DNA from 4 places in the Serratia odorifera genome. Region 2 is predicted to be linked to each of the others. Evidence: predicted binding sites of a transcription regulator. Region 2 holds the regulator's gene; each other region holds the start of a gene.
What was found. Region 2 encodes PurR, which represses purine synthesis genes. Its sites were predicted from a motif close to CANGCAAACGTTTGCNTG; they were not measured.
Positions count from the first base shown of each region.

Region 1: cvpA (colicin V production protein) is a predicted target of PurR. The motif match lies at 1,348-1,365, and genes of this name have one in related genera.
Region 3: guaB (IMP dehydrogenase) is a predicted target of PurR. The motif match lies at 1,654-1,671, and genes of this name have one in related genera.
Region 4: purE (5-(carboxyamino)imidazole ribonucleotide mutase) is a predicted target of PurR. The motif match lies at 1,088-1,105, and genes of this name have one in related genera.

Region 1 is NZ_JBGMUT010000002.1:132,850-135,967, reverse strand. It holds gene purF (amidophosphoribosyltransferase) at 1-770, opposite strand, end outside; gene cvpA (colicin V production protein) at 792-1,292, opposite strand; gene dedD (cell division protein DedD) at 1,480-2,190, opposite strand; gene folC (bifunctional tetrahydrofolate synthase/dihydrofolate synthase) at 2,191-3,118, opposite strand, start outside.
Region 2 is NZ_JBGMUT010000001.1:837,084-840,201, forward strand. It holds gene punR (DNA-binding transcriptional activator PunR) at 1-844, shown strand, start outside; gene purR (HTH-type transcriptional repressor PurR) at 871-1,896, opposite strand; gene cydH (cytochrome bd-I oxidase subunit CydH) at 2,221-2,310, shown strand; gene sodB (superoxide dismutase [Fe]) at 2,384-2,962, opposite strand.
Region 3 is NZ_JBGMUT010000007.1:83,221-86,338, reverse strand. It holds gene guaA (glutamine-hydrolyzing GMP synthase) at 1-29, opposite strand, end outside; gene guaB (IMP dehydrogenase) at 130-1,593, opposite strand; gene xseA (exodeoxyribonuclease VII large subunit) at 1,763-3,118, shown strand, end outside.
Region 4 is NZ_JBGMUT010000005.1:190,228-193,345, reverse strand. It holds gene ppiB (peptidylprolyl isomerase B) at 1-299, shown strand, start outside; gene ACCC84_RS15065 (UDP-2,3-diacylglucosamine diphosphatase) at 310-1,032, shown strand; gene purE (5-(carboxyamino)imidazole ribonucleotide mutase) at 1,199-1,723, shown strand; gene purK (5-(carboxyamino)imidazole ribonucleotide synthase) at 1,720-2,787, shown strand; gene ACCC84_RS15050 (NADH:flavin oxidoreductase) at 2,875-3,118, opposite strand, start outside.

The DNA.
Region 1 (3,118 bases), on a different contig from region 2:
TATTCGAACAGGCATGGATTGGTTTTCGGGTTTTCTGCACACTGGCGTGTGAACAGCTGGCCCTTTTCAGAGATGTATACCGCTTCGCCCGGCGCCACGTCGCGCAGGAACTCAAAGCCCAGCGTATCCAGCGCTACGCTCTCGGAGGCCACCATATATTCGTTGCGGCCGTCCTCCAGGGTGCGTTTGCCGATCACCAGCGGACGGATGCCGTTAGGATCGCGGAACGCCACCAGACCATGGCCGATAATCATCGCCACGCAGGCATAGGCGCCGCGCAGTTGCTGATGCATCGCCGCCACGGCGGTAAAGATGTTGTCGGATTCCAGCGGATAGTGCGGAAAACGGTCCAGCTCGGCGGCCAGCACGTTGAGCAGGATCTCAGAATCGGAGGTGGTGTTGATATGACGACGGCCGCTTTCGAACAGCGACTGGCGCAGTTCATGGGCGTTGGTCAGGTTGCCGTTATGGGCCAGCGTGATGCCGAACGGCGAGTTGACATAAAAAGGTTGAGCCTCTGAGGCACTGGAGCTGCCAGCCGTCGGGTAGCGAACGTGGCCAATCCCCATGTTGCCCTGCAAGCGCTGCATATGCCGTGCTTCAAATACATCTTTTACCAGGCCGTTTGCCTTACGCAGACGGAACCCGTTATGGGCATCAATGGTGACGATGCCGGCGGCATCCTGTCCACGGTGCTGGAGCACCGTCAACGCATCATAAATCGACTGGTTTACCGGCATAAAACCGGCGATACCGACAATACCGCACATGTTGTCTTTTCCTCATCAGCGCTACCGCCCCGGTAAATGGGTCGGTAAGAAACTCGACGTGCTCTGCAGGTAGTCAAAGAACCACCTGATGATATAACTGAACTGGGGGATCAGCTGTGACTGTTTCCAGTCCTCACTCTGCGAAAAGCCGGTAAAGGTGTCGAGGAAAAACAGTATCGCTGCGACAATCAACACACCGCGCAATGCCCCGAAACAGATACCCAGCACCCTGTCGGTACCCGACAGGCCGGTTTTTTCGACCAGCGAGCTGATCACATAGTTAACAATAGCCCCAACGATCAGCGTCGCGATAAACAAAATGGCAATCGCGATGCCGTTTCGCACCAGTTCATCGTCAAAACGTGTGAAATAGACTGCAAGGTAAGAGTAGAAATGGCTGGCGACAAAGAACGCGCATCCCCATGTCACAAGTGACAATGCTTCGCGAACAAACCCTCGGATCAGGCTCACCAGAGCCGAAAATCCAATCACCGCTATAATGACGTAATCAATCCAGACCATGACCATTCCAATAACGAACCGCCCCGCATCCAATTCGCGGCGAATTCTAACAGAAAAAGAAAACGTTTGCGTAGGGGATTTCCCTACCACGTTACAAATAAAAAGCGGCGATAAAAAAATCTTAATCGCCGCGCCTACATAGCCGCTGAACCACCGTTCGCCCCGCTGCCGGGACGAACGGATCGGATCAACGCACGCTGTACGGCTTCACCTGCCCGTTCAGACCGCTGAGCGAGTTGAGTGATGACAGCGATGATTGCAGTTTTTGCTTCGAGGCATCCGGTCCGACATAAATACGGGTGATCTGCCCCTGTACCGGCGTGGACGGCACGGTGAACGCCCGGTAACCCGACAGGCGCAGCGTCGCGACAATCTCGTTGACCTTGGCGGCGTTTTTCAGCGCCCCCAACTGCACCACATAGGCTTGACCGGCCGGCGTTTTTTCTTCCGCCGGTTTGGTTTCCTGCTTCGGCGTCGGCTGCGGTTTCACCTCAGGTTTTGGCTGCGGTTTCGGCTTCACCTCCACCGGCCGGGTTTCCACCGGTTTCGGTTTTGGCTGCGGCGCCGGGGTGTTTTCAATCGGCGGCGGCGTGATCGCGGTATTCTGCTGTTGCTGCTGGGCAGACTGACGCGCCGCCTGCTGCGTTGCCGCTTCGTTGGCCGCCTGTTGTTCAACCAGGGCGCCAGCCCCTTCCGGCGGCTGGGCCGGCAACGGCTGACTTACCGGCGGCAGAACGTCGTTTTCCTGCGCATCGCCCGGTTTCGGTACCAGCGGGATCGCGGCGAATTCATCTTCGTAATGCTTCTTTTTTCCATCCAGCAGACCTGGCAGGATAATTACCCCCAGTGCCACCAGAATCACGGTTCCAACCAGTCGGTTCTGAAATTTACTTGCCACTCACACTCCCCGCATCTCGTCTAACGCCGCCATCACCTGCGCAACGGTGTGGAACGATCCACAGACGATCACAATATCCTGAATATCTGCATCCTGCATAGCCTGACGCCAGGCAGTTTCGACATCGGCAAAGCAGCGTGGTTCCGCCAGATGTTGCGCCAACAGTTCAACGCTGGCGCCACGCGGGCCATCCAGCGGTGCGCAGTACCATTCATCAACCTGGTCGCGCAGACAGGCCAGCGTGCCGGCGATGTCCTTGTCCGACAACATGCCCACCACCGCCCGTACCTTGCCGCCGCTGCGGGGCAAGGCCGCCAGCCGGCCGGCGAGATAGCCGGCGGCATGCGGGTTATGCGCCACGTCGAGTATCAGCAGCGGTTGCTGCTGCACCACCTGGAAACGCCCCGGCAGCGTCGCCTGTTGCAAACCGGTAAATATCGCCCGCTCGTCGATTTCCAGCGCCGAGTAGTGCAGCGCCGCCAGCGCCGTTGCGGCATTCGGTAGCGGCACGTTTGGCGTTGGTAAATCAGTCAACAGCGTGCCGCCACTTTGCCACTGCCAGCGATCGCCCTGTTCGTTGAAGCTCCAGTCATCACCCCGGCGGTACAGCTGCGCGCCCAGCGTTTCGGCCACCTGGCGGATCGACGCCGGCATCTCCGGCTCGCCAACCACCGCCGGTTTGCCGGCGCGGAAAATGCCGGCCTTCTCACGGCCAATGCTTTCGCGGTCATTGCCCAGCCAGTCGGTATGATCCAGTGCGATACTGGTGATCACCGCCACGTCCGGATTGACGATATTGGTGGCATCCAGACGCCCGCCGAGGCCGACTTCCAGAATCACCACGTCGAGTTTGGCCTGGCGAAACAGATGCAGCGCCGACAGCGTACCGAACTCAAAATAGGTCAGCGACGTTTCGCCACGGCCGGCT
Region 2 (3,118 bases):
GCATCGCGTGCCGTCAGCGGTGAGTTATACCGTACGTCAGTTGGAGCAGTGGCTGGCGGTGCCGCTGTTTGAACGGCGCCATCGCGACGTGGAGCTGACGCCTGCCGGCGCATTGTTTGTTCAGGAATCGCGCGCTGTCATCAAAAAAATGCTCGACACCCGTCGTCAGTGTCAGCAGGTGGCCAACGGCTGGCGCGGCCAGTTGAAGATCGCCGTCGATATCATCGTCAAACCACAGCGTAGCCGGCAACTGGTGCTGGATTTCTACCGTCATTTCCCGGACGTCGAGTTGCGGGTACAGCCGGAAGTGTTCAACGGCGTGTGGGATGCGCTGGTGGACGGGCGTGCCGATATGGCAATTGGCGCAACGCGCGCGGTGCCGACCGGTGGCGGCTTTGCCTTTCGCGACATGGGTTTTATGAACTGGCTGTGCGTGGTCAGCGCCAGCCATCCGCTGGCGGTTTTGCCCGGCCCGCTGGATGACGATCGGCTGCGGCCATTTCCCTCCCTGGTGCTGGAGGACACCTCACGCACCTTGCCCAAGCGCGTCACCTGGTCTTTGGATAACCAACGGCGGTTGCTGGTACCGGACTGGGTATCGGCGGTGGACTGTTTGCGTGATGGCTTGTGCGTCGGCATGGTGCCGGCACATCGCGTATTGCCGTTGATTGAGCAGGGGGAACTGGTGGCGTTGCAACTGCCTGAACCGTTCCCGCCCAGCGCCTGTTGCCTGACCTGGCAGCAGAACGCGCAGTCGCCGGCGATGGCGTGGTTGCTGGATTATCTCGGCGACAGTGAAACGCTGAATCAGGAATGGTTGAGCGAGGTGATATTGCCGGAGTAGCGCAATCGCGCCCCCCGGCCGGTGCTTTAGCGGCGGTAATCGACGAACGGGCCGTCGGCGACCGAGCGGCGTTCGATCAATTTGGGGTGGACTTCAATGACCTGCGATTCTTCGCGTTTGCTGATGATGCGATCCAGCAGCATGGTAAATGCCATTTCACCAAGACGCTCTTTTGGCTGATGGATAGTGGTCAGCGCCGGGGTGAAGTAACGCGCGTTGCGTACATTGTCATAACCGATCACTGAAATATCCTGCGGCACGCGCAACCCGAGCTCGTCGGCAGCGCAGATTGCGCCCATGGCCATAATGTCGCCGCCGCAGAACACGGCGGTCGGGCGCTGTTTTTGCGACAGGATCTGGTGCATGGCCTTATAACCGGACTCCGGCTCGAAGTCGCCCTGGACAATCCACTGGTCACGGATGTCGATATTGGCTTCCTGCAATGCCTTGAGGAAACCCTGATGACGGCCGCCGCCGGTGTTGCGCGACAGTTGCCCGGGAATGGCGCCGATGTCGCGGTGGCCACGTTCAATCAGATAACGGCCTGCCAGATAGCCACCTTCGAAGGCGTTGTCGATGATGGTGTCGGTGAAGTCACCGCGCGCGGCGCCCCAGTCCATCACCACCATCGGGATGTTGCGATAATCTTCCAGCATGCCGAGCAGTTGGTCAGGATATTCGGAGCACATCACCAGCAGGCCGTCGACGCGTTTTTGCGCCAGCATCGCCAGATAGGCGCGCTGTTTGTCCAGATTGTTATGCGAGTTGCACAGAATCAGCGTGTAGCCCTTGCTGTAACAGCTGTTTTCCACCGCTTCAATCACTTCAGCGAAATAGGGCGCTTCGCTGGAGGTTGCCAGCAGGCCAATGGATTTGGTGTGATTGACCTTCAAACTGCGAGCAACGGCGCTTGGGGAATAATGCAGCTCTTTAATGGCAGCCCAAACGGCCGCCTTGGTCTCTTCGGCGACGAAACGGGTCTTATTGATGACGTGCGAAACGGTGGTGGTGGAAACGCCCGCGCGTTTGGCCACATCTTTAATCGTTGCCATGTAAAGAATGACTCCTAAACCCACATGTATTTAGCATGTAAGCATGTTGTTAATCGTTTGCCTACGCAGATCCTTCTCCAGAGTCACGAAAACTTGGTTTTTAGTGTGGAAGTCGTCAGCCACTTGACCTGGAGGGACTCAATTGCCGGTGCGCAGCAGTGAACTGCGAATTTTGTCGCATATTGAGCAAAAGTGGAAGTGCTAATCAACATTATAAGCGTGGAATGATAACAAGATTTTATTGGGGAACTGTGGGAAAATGATTTGACGCACCAATACTGTGGATTTTATGCTTGGCGCAGATTATCTGATAAGGAGTTTTTGATGGATACCGATTTAAAAATGTCTTTGTTCACCACCCTGGGTGCATTGGCGATGATTATTGCCTTCAGCTTCACTGCCGCATTGAACTGAATCCTGACTTAATCAATAAAGGCGCAGCTCAATATGAACTGCGCCTTTTTATTTATTGCCGCGTATTGGCCAATTACGCCAGGTTTTCCGCTACGAACGCCCAGTTCACCAGCGCCCAGAAGTTTTCCAGATAGTTCGGCCGCGCATTGCGGTAGTCGATATAATAAGCGTGCTCCCACACGTCTACCGTCAGCAGCGGCTTGTCCTCGCCGGTCAGCGGGGTGGCTGCATTCGAGGTATTAACGATAGCCAGCGAACCGTCGCTTTTCTTTACCAGCCAGGTCCAGCCAGCGCCAAAATTGCCTACCGCTGATTGTGTGAACGCCTGCTTGAACTTATCGAAGCTACCGAAGGCCCGATTGATTGCTTCTGCCAGTTTACCGCTTGGCTCACCGCCGCCCTGTGGCGACAGGCAATGCCAGTAAAAGGTGTGGTTCCACACCTGCGCGGCGTTGTTGAAGATGCCGCCGCTGGCGGTTTTAACGATCTCTTCCAATGATTTTTCTTGAAACTCGCTGCCGTCGATCAGCGCATTCAGGTTAACCACATAAGCGTTGTGATGTTTACCATAGTGGTATTCCAGCGTTTCTGCCGAGATATGCGGTTCAAGCGCATCTTTGGCATACGGTAGAGCAGGTAGTGTAAACGACATTGCTTTCTCCTTCTTTTATATGGCGCCAATCTGGCGTTCCCATCCGGGGACTTTGGCGAACGAATCGCCAGTAACCACTCTTTTTTAGAGGTTATTAATGGTAGCAATTTCCCGACAGGAAAAGGAGTTAAAGCGTGCTAAATCGGGGCAAAAGAG
Region 3 (3,118 bases), on a different contig from region 2:
ATGCGATGCTTATGGATATTTTGTGTCATGTGAGGCGAATTCCAGCAACAGAGAAAAAGGAGAAAATCTAAATCGTCAGGGCGATAGCCATCGGCGAGGCCCGGCGTGATGCCGGGCCAGCCTGTGGAATCAACCCATACGGTAGTTCGGTGACTCTTTGGTAATGGTCACGTCATGCACATGGCTTTCCTGAATACCGGCACCGCTGATGCGCACGAATTCCGCTTTGGTACGCAGTTCGTCGATGGTGGCGCAGCCGGTCAACCCCATGCAGGAGCGCAGGCCGCCCATTTGCTGGTGTACGATGGCTTTCAGCATGCCTTTGTAGGCCACGCGGCCTTCGATCCCTTCCGGCACCAGTTTGTCCGCCGCGTTGTCGGTCTGGAAGTAACGGTCCGAAGAGCCTTTGGACATCGCGCCCAGCGAGCCCATACCACGGTAGGACTTGAACGAACGTCCCTGATACAGTTCGATTTCGCCCGGCGATTCTTCGGTACCGGCCAGCATCGACCCCACCATGACGCAGGAAGCACCCGCGGCGATGGCTTTGGCGATATCGCCGGAGAAACGGATACCGCCGTCGGCGATAACCGGAATACCGGTGCCTTCCAGCGCTTCTACCGCGTCAGAAATTGCGGTGATCTGCGGCACGCCCACGCCGGTGACGATACGGGTAGTACAGATGGAGCCAGGGCCAATCCCCACTTTCACCGCGCTGACGCCGGCTTCTACCAGCGCTTTGGCACCGGCTGCGGTCGCCACGTTGCCGCCAACGATCTGCAGATCCGGGTATTTGGCACGGGTTTCACGAATACGCTGTAACACGCCTTCGGAATGGCCATGGGAGGAGTCGATCAGCAGTACGTCAACGCCTGCGGCCACCAGCGCATCAATACGCGCTTCGTTGCCGGCACCGGCGCCAACCGCAGCGCCTACACGCAGGCGGCCGTGTTCGTCTTTACAGGCGTTAGGCTTGCGCTCTGCCTTCTGGAAGTCCTTGACGGTGATCATGCCGAGCAGATGGAAACTGTCGTCCACCACCAGCGCTTTCTCAACGCGTTTTTCGTGCATTTTTTGCAGCACGACTTCTCGCGCTTCGCCTTCCTTGACCGTTACCAGACGGTCTTTCGGCGTCATCACGGCGGTGACTGGCTGGTTGAGGTCGGTTACGAAGCGAACGTCACGGCCGGTAATGATACCGACCAGTTCGTTGTCTTCGGTCACCACCGGATAGCCGGCAAAGCCGTTACGAGCGGTCAGCTCTTTGACTTCTTGCAGCGTGGTGGATGGGGTAACGGTCTGCGGGTCAGTGACTACGCCGCTTTCATGTTTCTTCACGCGGCTGACTTCTTCAGCCTGACGCTCAATGGACATGTTTTTGTGAATGAAGCCGAGGCCGCCTTCCTGCGCCAGCGCGATGGCCAGGCCGGATTCGGTGACGGTATCCATCGCTGCGGACAGCATAGGGATATTCAGGCGGATAGTTTTGGTCAGCTGAGTGCCTAATTCTGCAGTGTTAGGCAGAACCGTGGAGTGGGCTGGAACCAGGAGAACGTCGTCAAACGTCAGAGCTTCTTTAGCGATACGTAGCATGGGCAATATCTCACCAGGGTGGATGCGGAAAAGATAAAATATTGCCGCGGCATTATACAGAGCGTAATCGGTTGCCTCCAGCACTTTCTTACAAAAACTCTTGATTACCTGTTTGAGGCATGTAGTATCGACCAATTAAGTGGTTGTTTTGGAATTTGATCTGGGTCACATGTCACTACCTACCTCTCCGTCCATTTTTACCGTAAGCCGCCTCAATCAGACGGTTCGACAACTGCTGGAAATGGAAATGGGGCATATTTGGCTCTCGGCCGAGATCTCGAACCTCTCCCAACCCTCTTCCGGCCACTGGTATTTTACCTTGAAGGACGATCGCGCCCAGGTTCGCTGTGCGATGTTCCGTAACGCCAATCGCCGCACCACCTTTCGTCCACAAAACGGCCAGCAGGTGCTGGTTCGCGCCAGCATCACGCTGTATGAACCGCGCGGCGATTACCAACTGATTGCCGAAAGCATGCAGCCGGCCGGTGATGGTCTGCTGCAACAGCAGTTCGATCAGCTTAAACAGCGTTTGTCTGCCGAAGGACTGTTCGATCAGCAATTCAAACAGCCGTTGCCGAGCCCGGCTCGCCGGGTTGGGGTGATCACCTCCTCCAGCGGTGCCGCACTGCACGATATTCTGCAGGTACTGCAGCGGCGCGATCCGTCATTGCCGATTGTCATCTACCCGACGCCGGTACAGGGGGCGGAAGCACCGTTGAACATCGTGCGGGCGATAGAAACCGCTAACCGTCGCGACGAATGCGATGTGCTGATCGTCGGCCGCGGCGGCGGTTCACTGGAAGATCTGTGGAGTTTTAACGACGAACGGGTGGCGCGGGCGATTTTCGCCAGCCGCATTCCGATTGTCAGCGCCGTCGGCCATGAAACCGACGTCACCATCGCCGATTTTGTCGCCGACCTGCGCGCGCCGACCCCCTCCGCGGCGGCGGAGCTGGTCAGTCGCAATCAGCTGGAGCTGTTGCGTCAGCTGCAATCACAGCAGCAGCGTCTGGAAATGGCGATGGATTACTATCTGGCGCAGCGTCAGCAGCAGTTCAGCCGTATCAACCACCGTTTGCAGCAACAGCATCCGCATCTGCGTCTGGCGCGGCAGCAAACGCTGTTGCTGAAACTGCAACGCCGGTTGGAAGATGGCATGCAGCATCAGCTGCGGCTGTCTTCGCGCCGCAGCGAACGTGCCCAGCAACGGCTGGCGCAAACGCAGCCGCTGGGCCGCATCCACCGTTATCAGCAGCGGGTACAGCAGCAGGAATACCGCTTGCAGCAGGCGCTGGAACGCCAGCTCAATGCCTATCGTCAGCGTTTTGGCGTTGCCTGCAGCCAGTTGGAAGCGGTCAGCCCACTGGCGACGCTGGCGCGCGGCTACAGCGTGACACAAACCCCGCGCGGCGAGGTGCTGAAAACCACCCAACAAACGCAGGTCGGCGAAATGCTAAAAACCCGTTTGCAGGATGGCTGGGTCGAAAGCGAAGTGAAAACCGTCACCAAAGCGAAAAAGCCACGC
Region 4 (3,118 bases), on a different contig from region 2:
CGCCAATCAACAACGAAGCCAACAACGGCCTGAAAAATACCGTTGGCACCCTGGCGATGGCGCGCACCAACGATCCGCACTCCGCTACCGCGCAGTTCTTCATCAACGTGGCAGACAATGATTTCCTGAACTTCCGCGGCGAGAACGCACAGGGTTGGGGTTACTGCGTATTTGCCGAAGTGGTTGAAGGCATGGACGTGGTCAATAAAATCAAAGGTGTGAAAACCGGCCGCAGCGGCATGCACCAGGACGTGCCGGTAGAAGACGTGGTGATCACCAGCGTTACCGTCAGCGAGTAATCGCGGCGGCATGAGCACGCTGTTTATCGCAGACTTGCATCTATGCGCACAGGAACCGGCAATTACTGCCGGTTTTCTGCGTTTTTTACAGCGAGAAGCCATTCAGGCAGAAGCGCTCTACATTCTTGGCGATCTGTTTGAAGCCTGGATTGGCGACGACGATCCCGAACCACTGCACGCTGAAATCGCCGCCGCCTTGAAAGCGCTGCAACAGGCTGGCGTCCCGTGCTATTTCATCCACGGCAACCGTGATTTTCTGCTCGGCAAACGCTTTGCCAACGCCAGCGGCATGACGCTACTGCCGGAACAGCAGGTGGTGGAGCTGTACGGTCGACGGATACTGATCCTGCACGGCGATACCCTGTGCACCGACGATCTGCCCTATCAAAAGTTTCGCCGTCGGGTACATAACCCGCTGATCCAGAAACTGTTCCTGGCGATGCCTTTACGCTGGCGCCTGAAGATCGCCGCCAATATGCGCGCGCGCAGCCAGCAAAGCAATCAGCATAAATCGCTGGACATCATGGACGTCAATCCACAGGCGGTTGAGCAGGCGATGGTGCAACATCAGGTACACTGGATGATCCATGGCCATACCCACCGCCCTGCGGTGCATTCGTTGCAACTCGCCAACGGCAAAGCGCAGCGAGTGGTGCTTGGCGCCTGGCATCATCAAGGTTCGATGGTCAAGGTCACCGCCGACGCCGTTGAGCTGATCCCATTCCCGTTCTGATTGCCACGCTGACGCTGTACTAAAAATTTTAGCGCTTTTGACGGCGAAAAGCGGCCACGCAACCGTTTTCCTCGCCGTGTACCCATGATATGCTCTACGCCCTCAAACGGCCTGCCTCCGCTGGCAACCGGCCGATGCGTGAACAATCTACAGGAGCCTTACATCCATGGGAGCCAACGCTGCTTCAGCCGCCAATACCAAGGCTAAAATCGCAATTGTAATGGGATCAAAAAGTGACTGGGCCACCATGCAATTCGCGGCCGAGGTTCTGACTTCACTTGATGTCCCGTTCCATGTCGAGGTCGTCTCCGCTCACCGCACGCCGGATAAACTGTTCAGCTTTGCCGAACAGGCAAGCGCCAACGGCTTTGAGGTGATTATCGCCGGTGCCGGCGGCGCAGCGCATCTGCCAGGCATGCTGGCGGCGAAAACGCTGGTACCTGTGCTGGGTGTGCCGGTGCAGAGCGCGGCTTTGAGCGGCGTTGACAGCCTGTATTCCATCGTCCAGATGCCACGCGGCATTCCAGTCGGCACGCTGGCGATCGGCAAGGCCGGCGCAGCGAACGCCGCGCTACTGGCGGCACAGATTGTGGCACTGCACGATGCCGCACTGGCACAGCGTCTGGCCGACTGGCGCCAGGCGCAAACCGATGAGGTGCTGAACCATCCGGACCCGCGGGAGGATGCATGAAACCGGTTTGCGTACTCGGCAACGGACAGCTCGGGCGCATGCTGCGCCAGGCCGGCGAACCGCTGGGCATCGCCGTTTACCCTGTCGGGCTGGATGCCGAACCCGAAGCGGTGCCGTACCAAAACAGCGTGATCACCGCCGAAATCGAGCGCTGGCCAGAAACGGCGCTGACGCGCGAACTGGCGACGCATAACAGCTTCGTCAACCGCGATATCTTCCCGCGTCTGGCCGATCGCCTGACGCAAAAACAGCTGCTCGATCGGCTCAATCTGGCTACCGCGCCGTGGCAACTGCTGGCGGATGCCGCCGAATGGCCGCAGGTGTTCGCCTCGTTGGGTGAGCTGGCAATTGTCAAACGCCGCGTCGGCGGCTATGACGGTCGCGGCCAATGGCGTTTGCGCGATGGTCAGCAGCACGAATTGCCGGCCGATGCATACGGCGAATGCATCGTCGAGCAGGGCATCAACTTTTCGGGTGAAGTGTCGCTGGTCGGTGCACGCGGTCATGATGGTCAATGCGTATTCTATCCGCTGACCCACAACCTGCATGAAGACGGCATTCTGCGCACCAGCGTGGCGCTGCCTACGCCAAACCCGGCGTTACAGCAGCAGGCGGAACAGATGCTGTCGGCCATCCTTGATGCGCTCGACTACGTCGGCGTAATGGCGATGGAATGCTTTATCGTCGGCGACAAACTGCTGATTAACGAACTGGCGCCGCGGGTACACAACAGCGGGCACTGGACGCAGAACGGTGCGTCAATCAGCCAGTTCGAGCTGCATCTGCGGGCTATTCTCGGCCTGCCGCTGCCCAAACCGGTGGTCAATACGCCGTCGGTGATGGTCAATCTGATTGGCACCGCAGTGAATACCGCCTGGCTCGGCCTGCCGCTGGTGCATTTGCACTGGTATGACAAAGAGGTGCGCGAAGGTCGCAAAGTGGGTCACCTCAATCTCAACGATCCCGACGCCGACGCACTGGCGCAGGCACTTGAAGATCTGACTCCCCTGCTGCCGGCGGAATACCGCAGCGGCCTCGACTGGGCGCGGCAAAGGCTGGCCTAATTCCTGGTCTTCGCTGACCGGCAGCAAAAAGGGCGTGGTTCCAATGAATCGCGCCCTTTTTTATTGCCGTACCGCCAAAAACGGTGACTATGACGGTAATTCGCTGTCTTTGATATCGGCTATCGGCCCAAGGATGCGACGATCAAATTCGCGCAACGGCTCACCACCTTCAACGCGTTTTGGCCAGTCATGGTTTGCCAGCGCACCGCGTCCCAGGGCGATCAGATCGGCGCCCTGTTGCAGCAACGCTTCTGCTTTGGCAACCTCATGCAGACCGCCGTTGGCAATAATCGTTACCTCAGGCGCATATTTTCGCGCCAGCGCAACCAGC